DNA from 4 places in the Cytobacillus sp. Bva_UNVM-123 genome. Region 1 is predicted to be linked to each of the others. Evidence: predicted binding sites of a transcription regulator. Region 1 holds the regulator's gene; each other region holds the start of a gene.

What was found. The regulator Rex, encoded in region 1, represses fermentation and respiration genes when NADH is low (regulators of the CRP and FNR family bind a similar motif). The targets are predictions, from matches to a motif close to TTGTGAAATATTTCACAA.
Region 2: KDN24_RS07760 (cytochrome-c peroxidase) is a predicted target of Rex. The motif match lies at 1,618-1,635, and genes of this name have one in related genera.
Region 3: KDN24_RS03525 (TorD/DmsD family molecular chaperone) is a predicted target of Rex. The motif match lies at 1,341-1,358, and genes of this name have one in related genera.
Region 4: KDN24_RS13940 (nitrate reductase subunit alpha) is a predicted target of Rex. The motif match lies at 1,443-1,460, and genes of this name have one in related genera.

What each region holds. Positions count from the first base shown of each region.
Region 1 covers NZ_CM177772.1:843,398-846,615, forward strand. The annotation lists gene KDN24_RS04185 (ABC-F family ATP-binding cassette domain-containing protein) at 1-926, opposite strand, end outside; gene moaC (cyclic pyranopterin monophosphate synthase MoaC) at 1,085-1,573, shown strand; gene KDN24_RS04195 (redox-sensing transcriptional repressor Rex) at 1,736-2,386, shown strand; gene KDN24_RS04200 (YdiK family protein) at 2,608-2,814, opposite strand; gene KDN24_RS04205 (CPBP family intramembrane glutamic endopeptidase) at 2,811-3,218, opposite strand, start outside.
Region 2 covers NZ_CM177772.1:1,596,488-1,599,705, reverse strand. The annotation lists gene KDN24_RS07765 (GlsB/YeaQ/YmgE family stress response membrane protein) at 45-305, opposite strand; gene KDN24_RS07760 (cytochrome-c peroxidase) at 443-1,498, opposite strand; gene KDN24_RS07755 (DUF47 domain-containing protein) at 1,806-2,423, shown strand; gene KDN24_RS07750 (inorganic phosphate transporter) at 2,436-3,218, shown strand, end outside.
Region 3 covers NZ_CM177772.1:716,521-719,738, forward strand. The annotation lists gene KDN24_RS03520 (PucR family transcriptional regulator) at 1-1,038, shown strand, start outside; gene KDN24_RS03525 (TorD/DmsD family molecular chaperone) at 1,486-2,175, shown strand; gene KDN24_RS03530 (DMSO/selenate family reductase complex A subunit) at 2,168-3,218, shown strand, end outside.
Region 4 covers NZ_CM177772.1:2,798,589-2,801,806, forward strand. The annotation lists partial or broken gene KDN24_RS13930 (IS1182 family transposase) at 1-142, opposite strand, end outside; gene KDN24_RS13935 (PhzF family protein) at 329-1,186, opposite strand; gene KDN24_RS13940 (nitrate reductase subunit alpha) at 1,543-3,218, shown strand, end outside.

The DNA of each region.
Region 1 (3,218 bases):
GGACGGTCAAGAAGCTCCATTCTTTCAAGCTGTTTTCTTCTGCTTTGAGCCCTTTTCGTCGTTGAGGCACGAACTAAATTTCGTTGAATAAAATCTTCAAGCTTAGCTACTTCTTGTTGTTGCTTTTCATAAAGCTTCATATCGCGCTCATAGTTTGCTGCCTTCAGTTCGAGATAAGCACTATAATTTCCGATATATTTCTTTATTTGTTTTCTTGATAATTCATAAACTTGCAAGACGACCTTATCTAAAAAGTATCGATCATGGGATACGATTAAAATAGCACCGTCATATCCTTGTAAATATTGTTCTAGCCACGATAAAGTATCAATATCAAGATGGTTTGTCGGCTCATCCAATATTAAAATATCAGGTTTTGTCAGTAGTAGCTTACCGAGAGCAAGCCTTGTTTTCTGCCCACCGCTCAATGCTGCTATTTTTGTATCATAGCTAAAGGATTGAAAGTTTAAACCATGGAGAACAGAGCGAATATCTGATTCGTATTGATAGCCCCCTTGTTCTTTAAATTGAAGCTGTCGGGTGTCATATTCAGATAAAATTCGCTCATATTCTTTATGATTGGCAATTAAATCAGGATCTGCCATCTTTTCTTCAAGCTTACGCAGTTCTTTTTCCTGCTTTTTTAAATGAGCGAAAACGGTTAACATTTCATCCCAAATAGAGCGATCTGATTCTAATCCTGTATGTTGAGCGAGATACCCAATTTCTACTTCTTTTGGCTTGATAATTTCACCCGCATCATAAGAAACTTGTCCAGCAATTATTTTTAATAGGGTAGACTTACCGGCTCCATTACGGCCGACAAGAGCAATTCGGTCTCGATTTTGTACTTCTAGCTTAATATTCGTTAAAATAGAATCGGCGCCGAAGTTTTTTTCTAGCTGATTTATTTGTAATAAAATCATTTCTTTCACCTCTATACTCTAGAGATAGTGTAACCTATTCATATATGTAGGGCAATAAAGGGATGCCTGCGGGTAAAAAAAAAGATATGTGAAGAAACATACATAGCTTTCACAATTGGATAAAAATAGTGTATGATTTTAAAGAGAGGGGTTTTTATATGGCGGATTTTACACATTTTAATCAAGAGGGTAGAGCTAAAATGGTAGATGTCAGTGCTAAGCCTGAAACATTCCGAACCGCAATAGCTTATTCTAGTATTACTGTAAATAAAGAGATCTATGAAAAAATTACATCAAACAAAATGAAAAAAGGCGACGTTCTTGCGGTTGCTCAAGTAGCTGGTGTCATGGCTTGCAAGAAGACATGGGAGCTAATTCCAATGTGTCACCCAATCCCATTAACAGGTGTGGATATCTCCTTCTCATGGGAGCCACGTGAAGAAGAGTATAAATTGATAATTATGGCATCCGTGAAAACAAAAGGAAATACTGGTGTGGAAATGGAAGCGCTAACAGCGGCTTCTGTATGTGCTCTAACAGTTTATGATATGTGTAAAGCTGTTGATAAAGGGATGATTATTGGTAAAACCTATTTAGTAGAAAAAACTGGCGGCAAGAATGGTGATTTTAAAAGAGAAATTCTTTAATAAAATCAGTGAGAGAGGTTTATTTTGTGCTCAAGAAAATAAAACTCTCTCTCAAAACGATTGAAGAATTTAGCTTGTATGTAATTGAAGGTGAAGATCTGACGGAATTATGCCAAGGCAAACTTATTTTTCAACGCTGCATTTGGGAGAGGGGAAAATGGAATGGCAAACGAGACAATTAAGATTCCACAAGCGACAGCAAAAAGACTTCCACTATATTATCGTTTCATCAAAAATTTGCATGCATCAGGCAAGACTAGAGTTTCATCTGCGGAGCTAAGTGATGCAGTGAAAGTTGATTCAGCAACGATTCGAAGAGACTTTTCATATTTTGGTGCACTAGGGAAAAAAGGCTATGGCTATAATGTCAATTATTTGCTATCGTTTTTCCGAAAAACATTAGCACAGGATGAACTTACGAAAGTGGCACTTATTGGGGTAGGTAATTTAGGAACAGCCTTTCTAAATTATAATTTTCTTAAAAACAATAATACAAAAATTGAAGTAGCATTTGATGTATCTCCTACTAAAGTTGGTACAACGATCGGGGATGTACCAATCTATCATATGGATGCGCTAGAAAAGATTATCGCTGAGCATCAAATAGAAGTAGCGATTTTAACAGTACCAGCTCTAGCTGCCCAACCGATTGTTGACCGAATCGTGCAGAGTACGATTAATGGCATTTTGAATTTTACACCTGCACGTCTCTCTGTACCACCTACAATTAGAATTCATCACATTGACCTTGCTATTGAACTTCAATCACTTATCTATTTTTTAAAGCACTATCCTTCAGAAAAAGAGAATTAAAAAGCGCAAATTTCATGATAAAGGTAGTAAATGGTAAATGATTTTCCCATATAAAAGAAGAGGCTGGGACATAACTAAATTTCCACTTTGTAAAACCGAATGATATTTTAAGGAACAACGTACCAAAAAAGTAAAAACCGAACTATTACGAAGTACTTAATTGTCTTTTCGTAAAATAGTTCGGTTTTTTTATAGGCTAAAATATTTTTGTCCCAGCCTCTTCATTTTTTTTGTTGATCATGTTTCATTCTAAAATGCAAAGCGATCAAGCGCAAACCTGAACCGATATCAAAAGTTGCCAGGATAATAAGAAAATAAGTAAAAATCCCCCACCCTTGCTCTCTCTCTATGTATTGAATAGCAATATAAGTGAAGAGGATGCCGAGTATAATATAAAAAATACCTGAAACTAATGGTGACCTTCTCATAAAAATCCTCCAATAAAGGCTTGAAATTGTTCCATTTTCTTTAACCAGTTTTCAATTTTATCTTGATTAAACTGAATCAAGACGACGAGCGTATTCATTGCTGTATGGGCAAAGATTGGCACGATAATCCGCTTTGTTCTCACATAAAGGAAAGCAAACGTAAAGCCCATCGCAGTGTATAGAAGAATATGTTTGAAATCAGTGTGGGCAATAGCAAAAATAATCGAGCTAATAAGTCCTGCAAAAAAGAAATTTAGTCGTTTATATAATGTACCAAAGATAATTTTTCGGAAAACAATTTCCTCTAGAATTGGCCCGATGATCGAGCTGACTAGAATGACAATGGGAGAAGCTTCAATAAGTCTTAAAATGTCTTGCGTGTTTTCAGAACCCATTTCAATCCC
Region 2 (3,218 bases), 750 kb from region 1:
TAACAATAAGATATTGATCTTTTGGTATTACTCATTTTTCGTTTTTAATCAGTTGTTTTTCTAAAAGCTCTCATAATGAGGCTTACGATAAAAACTAACACAACTGCTCCAATTAATGCAGGTATAATTGCAAAATTTGCCACTATAGGTCCCCAGTCGCCTAAAATCCATTGACCTAACCATGCACCGACAAAACCAGCAACAATATTTCCAAATATTCCACCTGGAATGTCCTTACCTGCAATCATCCCAGCTATCCAACCAATTATACCACCTATGACTAATGACCAAAGAAAGGTAAACAAACTATCACCCCTTACTGTTTTTTGTAGCTTTTGTCTATTTCATTTTTTTCATACATTCTTCAATAAATTTTTTCTATAAAAAACAAAAAACGGCTCCGATTTATTTCGGCACCGTTTATGTAGTGATTTCTGTTATCTTATGGTATTTCTGGCGTTTCTACTTTCGGCAGTTCACCACTTAAGCTTTCTAAAAAGGCAACAAGAGAATTAACTTCACCATCTGTTAAATTAAGAGGCTTCATTAATACACTCTTATTAGCATGATCTCCCCCACCAACATTATAATAATCAACAACATCCTTTAATGTTTCAAGGCTTCCATCATGCATAAATGGAGCAGTGTGTGCTACACCTCTTAAGCCAGATGTTCTGAATTTACCTTTGTCCTCTTCATTTCCAGTTACTGCAGAGCGGCCATCATCCCCACTCATCCCTAAATTATGATAATTATGGTCGGATAATAGTGGGCCAGCGTGACAAGAAATACAGCCGGCTTTACCAGCAAAAAGCTTCATGCCTTCCTTCGCTTCTGCACTAATGGCATCCTCTTCCCCTTGTAAATAACGGTCAAATGCTGTATCCGTAATAACGATCGTTCTTTCGAATGCTGCAATTGCTTTCGCAATATTGTCTGCAGAAATTTGCTCATTAAATACAGAGTCAAACTTTTCTACATATGCTGGAACAGCATTTAATTCAGTAACAAGTTCATCTAGATTTTGATTCATTTCTACTTCAGATTGGATTGGACCTAAAGCCTGTTCTTCCAAGCTTCCAGCTCTACCATCCCAGAAATTCTCTTTGTAATAACCAGAATTAATAATTGTTGGACTATTTCTCGGTCCATTGAAACCCTCGAAACCAATGAATTTAGCCATTCCATCACCATAACCGGCTCCTGGAGCATGACAAGACATACAACTTTGGACATTATTTCCTGATAATCGTGGATCAAAGTATAATAGTTTTCCTAATTCAATCTTCTCATCTGTCATTGGATTATCTTCTGGAATTGACATTGCACCAAGGACTTCAAATTTTGCTTTTGCTTCTTCAAGCTCTTTATCAACTACATCTTCTTCAACTACTGCATCTTCATTTTTGTTCTCAGGTTTAGCAGCTTCCTCCTTATTACTGCACGCTCCAAGTATGGAAAGTACTAAAACTAATAAAAATATGCTTATTTTTTTCATTAGAGTTTCCCCCAAGCATTTATTGATAATGGAAATAATGGTATTTTTTAACCTAATTTCCATCTCAGAATTATTATATATTTAAAGTTATTATTATTTACGAATCATTTTTGAATTATTTGTGACAAATATCACAAACTTAGTTTAGCCCATTATTAATAATGGAAACATATTTTTCCATAATTCTCACATAATAAGAAAAAAGAGCAAATTTTTTTGTAGATTTCAGCAAAAAACTATCTTATTCAACATTTTTCGTTTAAACTTATTCTGTTTAAGTAATATTTTTTATGGGGGTTACATAAAAATGGTTTTTAAAAAGAAAGACAAGTTTAGTACATTACTTACCGATATCGCATTAAATATGAAAGAAGGAGCTCATTATTTCGCTGACTATAAACTTCGAAATATTAGTGATTTAAAAATCTTCTCTGAAACAATGAAAGATTACGAAACAAAAGGAGATACTTTTGTTCATGAGGTTATTAAAGAATTAAATAATGCCTTTATTACCCCAATCGAACGTGAAGATATTCTACATCTTGCGATGACATTAGATGATGTGATTGATGGAATTGAGCATTGTGCAGCACTTTTTGAAATGTACTCCATTACACAAGCTGATGATTTTATGTTGAATTTTGTTGATGCGATCAAAAATTGTTCAGATGAAATTGTGCTGTCAATCGACCTGCTTTCAAATAAAAAATTATTAGATATCCGTGACCATGCGATTAAAATCAAGGATTATGAATCCAAATGTGATGGAATTCTTCGTCAATCCATTAAACATTTATTCTCAGTTGAGAAAGACCCGATTCGAATCATTCAATATAAAGAAATTTATGAAAACCTTGAAGATATTGCAGATAGCTGTCAGAGTGTAGCGAATACACTTGAAACTATTATCATGAAAAATGCATAAGGAGCCTTACAAATGGATGTAGTATTAATCGTAACAGTCTTGATCGTCATCGGGGCCTTAGCTTTTGATTTTATTAATGGTTTCCATGATACAGCTAATGCAATTGCAACCGCTGTTTCAACAAAAGCGTTAAAGCCGAGACATGCAATCATATTAGCGGCAACAATGAATTTTGTAGGGGCAATGACATTTACAGGCGTTGCCAAAACGATTACGAAGGATATCGTTGATCCATTCACATTAGAAAATGGGTCATTAGTTATTCTTGCTGCTTTAATTTCAGCGATTTTTTGGAATTTGCTTACATGGTATTATGGAATACCTAGCAGTTCTTCTCATGCAATTATCGGATCCATTGCTGGAGCTGCTATTGCTGCTGCAGGTTTTTCAGCAATCCATTATCAAGGTTTCTTAAAAATTTTAGAGGCATTAATTTTCTCCCCACTAATTGCATTTGCAGTTGGTTATATTGTTTATAGCATTTTTAAAATTGTATTTAAAAACAATAACTTGGCAAAAACAAATCGTAACTTCAGGATTTTCCAAATATTCACTGCCGCCTTACAATCCTATACACATGGAACAAATGACGCTCAAAAGGCAATGGGAATTATCACAATGGCATTGATTGCAAATAATTATGTGACAAGCACTGACATTCCATTTTGGGTACAGTTCGCCTGTGCGACTGCAATGGGACTTGGTACATCTGTTGGAGGCTGGAAGATTATCAAAACCGTCGGTGGAAAAATAATGAAAATTCGGCCTGTAAATGGAGTTGCTGCAGATTTAACT
Region 3 (3,218 bases), 130 kb from region 1:
AGAATAATTGAGATGGGCAACTATCAAAATTCTAATATATTTTTAGTTGATAACATACTCGATATAAAAGAGCCAAGCCATTCATTTGATCTTTACTATATGAATATTACTGGCTCGAAGAACCATGCACTAGTGGTTTCAGCGGATCTAATGAGTTGGCAAAGAAAAATCATTGATAAACTAGTAGGGTTGACTGCGATCTCATTGCAAACGGAGGAGGTTCTTCAAGAACAACAGGAACGATTTAAAGAACATTTTATTTATGATTTGCTTTATCATAAGTTTGAATCAAAAAGGATGCTGGTAAAGCAAGGGAAGACTTGGGGTTGGAACTTAGAAAAGCCCCATCATTTAATTATTTTGAACATTGAATTGCCTAATGAATTAATGATAAATATGAATTGGTTTGATGAAATAAACCAATTTTTGCAATCTGACGCAGCTAATATCAAGGAAAAGACGATTGTTCTTCCATTTCAAGATCAAATTATTCTCTTAATTGAAGATGAAGAAGTAAAGGCTAGTTTTGCTAGAAAAAATGATGTTAAACAAATAATGGGTCAATTAGAAGAATTGCTTTCTAGTAAATGGCCAGACTATGCTTTTATTTTTGGCATTGGCAAATGGTATCAAGATACTATAGATCTAAATAAAAGTTATCAGGAAGCAAAAATTGCTTTACAATTTGGCCGCGATTGGTTTGAGAAAAGGAATATATTTCATATTAATGATTTAGGAATACTCAGTTTGCTTAGTCATGTTCACGGGGAACTTCTTTCAGATTTTTGTCTGGATTACCTATCTGGCTTAATAGAGTTAGATCAGGAATCTGAAACAGAATATATTAAAACGTTACAAGTCTTTTTTCAATACAATGGAATCATTAATGAAGTGTCTGACGTGCTCCATATTCATCCGAATACATTGAGGAATCGTTTAAAGAAGATTGAGGAAATTACGGGATTACAGCTAAATGATTCAAATGAGATGATGAATCTAACGATTGCTGTTAGATTGCTTTCTTTTATCAATCTATAACAAAAATAGTTTTTAGCAAGCCTAGCTTAAGTATTAAAAAATAAGCTGGGCTTTTTTTGGTCCATAATTAGAAATGTTCGATTATTCATAATTGAAGTTAGATAGGAGTCAATCTAATTCTTCAATGATCAGTCACATATCCCATTGAACTAGCCTTCAATAGCTGTGAAAGGATCACAAATCCAGCTATTGAAGACTGTAGGAATCCACATCCCTGATGTTCTAACTTATTGTATAGAATTGATATTGAAAGGACGTTCGTAAAGTAGGCAGTTTACGAATGGGGTTCTAAATGATCATGATTGTGAATCAATTCACAATCAATTGGGCTCTCCTTTTCATTAGCTAGTTTAATTCGTTGAAATAAGTGTATCTAGTAAAAACAGCTAATGCATGAATAAAAGCGAAATATGAATGTAAGACAAACTTGGAAGGGAGGCATCAATTATGGAGATAGTGATGGATAAGGAAATTTCTTTAAATAGTAAAGACAGAGAAACGATCTATTCATTTTTAAAAATTGTATTTGATAAGCCTTTAGCAACAGAAACCTTACAACTCTGGAAAGAGAATTTCTCATCTGAGTTCATAGAGGTATTAACGGAAGATAACAAAGATTTACAAGATTTTTTTACGGATTTAAAAAGAACTGATCTTCATTTCATAGAACAGCGGGAGAGGGAAGTATATTTGGCAACATTCAATATATTTAATGAAGCTGGAAAAATTCCTGCTCCGCCTTGGGAATCTGTCTATGTTACAAAAGATCAATCATTGTTTGGTGAGAATGTATTTCAATTAAGAGAAAAGTTACATCAATTTGGATTACAGTATAAAGATGAAAACTTAGATCCAGAAGACCATATTTCAGTTCAATTAGAATTTATGTCTTATTTAATTAACTATACTGGGAACGCATTTGAAGAAAGAAATGAAAATGATTTTGCAAGGGGAATTATTCATCAATATTGGCTGCTTAATAATCATTTAATGCAATGGGTTCGCCCCTTTACTACTGATATTATTTCTTCTACGACTAGCACATTATATCGGGGAAGCGCCAAGCTTCTATTAAATTTTATTATAGAAGAATATGAATATATGAAAGACTTAAAGGAGGTCTTAGAAAATGAGTGAAAACCTTTTTAAGCAAATTGCAAATAAAGCAATGAAGCGTCGTACTTTTTTAAAGTGGTCAGGTGCAGTTACAGCTCCAGTAATAGTTGGTGGTACTGTTAATTCAAAAAACCTTATTCTGAAAGCAAATGCTGAGACAACAGAGGCTGCTGTTGAAGAAGTAATTGTTCCAACTTGTAGTACGCTGAATTGTGGCGGAAAATGCCTAATTAGAGCTCATGTTAGAGATGGACAAATCGTTCGTATTTCTACAGATAATGACGAAAGAGATGAGAATGCGGACAATGAACAATTCCCGCAAATTCGCGCTTGTTTACGTGGCCGTGGTTATCGTAAACATGTTTATTCACCACATCGGATAAAAAAACCGTTAAAGCGCGTTGGAAAACGGGGAGAAGGAAAATTTGAGGAAATTTCTTGGGAAGAAGCAATAAAAATTATTGCTAAGGAAAATAATCGAATTAAAGAAAAATATGGTCCAGCTTCTCGCTTTAGCCTTTATGCAACAGGGCAAACGGGAACAGTAGGTAGTGGTGATACGGTCATTCAAAGACTACTTGCATGTGATGGCGGGTTGTTAGGACGCTATTCAAATTATAGCTCCGGACAGCACGGCGCTGCGACACCATTTACGTTTGGTACAAGCTCAGCAGGTAACAGCTGCCGCCCACTATTAGATTCAAAGCTGATCATTTTACACGGTATGAACCCTGCTGAAACAATCATTGGTCATTTTAATATGTACCTTCGAATGGCAAAAGCAAAAGGGGCAAAAATTTATACAATTGATCCGCGGAAAACGGATACAAATGTAGCTTTAGCAGATGATTGGTTCCCTGTTAAGCCGACAACAGATAATGCGCTTATAGCCGCGATGGCGTATGTCATGTTTACAGAAAATCTCCACGATCAAGATTTTTTAAATAAATTTTGCGTCGGTCATGATGAGGAGCATATGCCAGAAGGTGTTCCAGCTGGCGAATCTTACCGTAGTTATGTAATGGGTGAGACAGATGGAGTGCCAAAAACACCAGAGTGGGCAG
Region 4 (3,218 bases), 2.0 Mb from region 1:
GAAACCAACCACTTTCATTATCTGTCGTACTTACTTTTTTCTTTTTTACTTTTAAATCACTTCCTATTTTTCTTTTTAAGGGCTTTTTTAATCGTTTTTCTCTATCCTTCTCAACTTCTTCTTGTAAGCTTTTAATATAAAATCATCTAAAGAATAAAAACCAATTTGATCTCGTTTACTCATATCTTGTTTTTTCAACATCTAAATCAGCTCCTTTTCTCCATTTTACCAAGAAAAAAAGACAAAGTATCGAATAATCAGATACTTTGTCTACAGTCTGAGGTTGAGAAATTATTTTCTCAACCTTTTTTTCGGTGTTTTTTTATTTTCACTCAATATTTTCTACATTTAAACACTTAGTTTCACAGTAATAGCCTTTGCCGCCAACATAAACTTTTTCTATTTCATTCTTGCTATTGGTTGCTAATTTAACTAATATTTCGGAAGGCGAGTGTAAAGAATAACCTTGTTCAAATACATAGACTTCTTTTTGCAAGTAGTGCTGTTCATAAAGGTAGCAAGCTAATGCACCGTTTGAAGTTCCAGTCGCTGCTTCTTCATTGATGTCGTATAGTGGAGCAAAATTTCTGCATATAATTCGATTGTCATTAAAAGTATATAGATGCATCCCGACAACATTATAATACTTGCTGATTTCTTTAATTTTTTCAAAATTAGGTTGCAGTGCATGTAATCGTGTTTCGCTTTTTATAGGAATTAAAATATCTTTTAAGCCCGTGGAGACAATTTGAATTGGGTATTTATTGTCTATAGCTTTAATGTCAAAACAGTCGATGAACTCGTTTGGAGATACAACATCATAGAATATCGGTTTGTTTTGTTCCATGAATATGATGTCATCTTTTATGGTAATAGTAAGAACACCGCTGTTCGTTTCAATCGTATAGCGATTCCTGAAAAGTTTATTTAAATGCATCAGTATCGCGAAAGAGCCAATTGTGGCATGACCACATAAATCAACTTCTTCTTTTGGTGTAAAATACTCAAATTTATAATCAGCAATTTCAGATTCTGATATAAATGCGGTTTCCGCATAGCCCAGTTGTTTGGCTATTGCCATTTTTTGAGTAGTGGACAATGTATTCTCAATAAATACCACTCCTGCTTTATTTCCGCCTTTATGATCCTTGCTAAATGCACTTGCAACATAAACGGATATTTTCATAAGACACCTTCCTTCCTCACTTATAGTAAATTGTAGCATAGAAAACACTAGTTAAATGTTGTTGGATAAATTTGCTATAAAGAAAGAGACAAACTATTTTTTAGCATCTGAACTCTCCAAAAATAGTTTGTCTACAGTCTGAGACTGACTAATGTCAGTCTTTTTTTATGTCCAAACTTTCAATGCACACGAAGCTAATTCCTATTAAAAAAGCAACAAACCATTTATTTTGTCTAAAATATGACAAAAGTGTACGGTGTGAAGTACTTCACAGTTTCCACTATCTCGATATTGTTACAGTGAAGCTAAGCTAATAATTCAAATAAATTATTAAGATTTGAAAGGGAGAGATTTTTATGAAGAAGCGTTCACCTTTACAAAATCGTCTCAAATATTTAAAACCAATAGAAAAACAAGCCAATAATCATAGCCAAACAACTTATGAAAATCGAAATTGGGAACAAGCATATCGCCAAAGATGGCAGCATGATAAAGTTATTCGTTCCACACATGGAGTAAACTGTACCGGATCATGCAGCTGGGATGTTTATGTAAAGGATGGCATTGTCACATGGGAGGGTCAAGCATTAGATTATCCTTCAACTGGACCTGATATGCCTGACTTTGAGCCGCGCGGTTGCCCTCGTGGAGCAAGCTTTTCGTGGTATATTTACAGTCCATTACGTGTGAAATATCCATATGTTCGTGGTGCTCTTTTAAATATGTGGCGTGAAGCCTTAAAAGTGAATGAAAGTCCGTTAGAAGCTTGGAAGAGCATTGTCGAAAACCCTGAAAAAGCTAAGGCATACAAGCAAACACGGGGAAAAGGTGGACTAGTTCGGGCTGAATGGGATGAAGTATTGAAGCTAATCTCAGCATCTATGCTTTATACAATCATTAAATACGGTCCAGATCGAAACGTCGGCTTTACACCGATTCCGGCAATGTCGATGGTAAGCTATGCTTCTGGTTCACGGTTTATGCAATTAATGGGTGGTCCAATGCTTAGTTTCTATGATTGGTATGCTGACCTCCCTCCTGCTTCACCACAAATTTGGGGAGATCAGACAGATGTACCTGAGAGCAGTGACTGGTACAATTCTGGTTATATTATGACTTGGGGCTCAAACGTTCCGCAAACAAGAACACCTGATGCTCATTTCCTTGCAGAAGTACGATATCGTGGAACTAAAGTTGTCTCTGTTAGCCCAGACTATGCTGAATCGACCAAATTTTCTGATGACTGGATGAAAGTAAAGCAAGGTACTGATGGTGCGTTAGCAATGGCAATGGGACATGTTATTTTAAAAGAGTTTTATGTCGAAAACCAGCATGACTATTTTATTAATTATTCAAAACAATATACTGATTTCCCTTTCGTCGTCACATTGAAAAAAGACGGAGACCATTTCATCCCTGACCGTTTCCTCAATGCTGTTGATCTTGGGAAAAATACTGGAAATGGAGAGTTTAAACCTGTCCTTTTTAACGAATTAAATGGAAAATTTGTCATCCCACATGGAACAATGGGGGCAAGATGGGAAGATAAAGCAAAATGGAATTTAAAAATGCTGGATGAAGAAACTGGAGAGAACATTGATCCAAGACTATCCTTCCAAGGTATTGAAGAAGAAATTGCAACCGTTAAAATTCCATATTTTTCACATGATGGAAATCGAGTGCTCTATCGCAATGTGCCAGTGAGAAAAGTAGAAAGCAATGGAAATATTTTTTATACAACGACCGTTTATGATTTAACGTTAGCTAACTATGCGGTTGATAGAGGTCTTGGTGGTGAGACTGCCAAATCACTTGACGATGATATTCCCTTTACTCCAGCATGGCAAGAAAAGATTACAGGAGTGAAAAAGGAACTTGTTGTAAAAATTGCTCGTGAATTTGCGCAAAACTCCCTTGATACAGATGGGCGCTCCATGATTATCGTTGGCGCTGGAATTAACCATTGGTTCAACTCAGATACCATTTATCGGGCAGTATTAAACCTTGTCCTTTTTGTTGGTGCTGAAGGTGT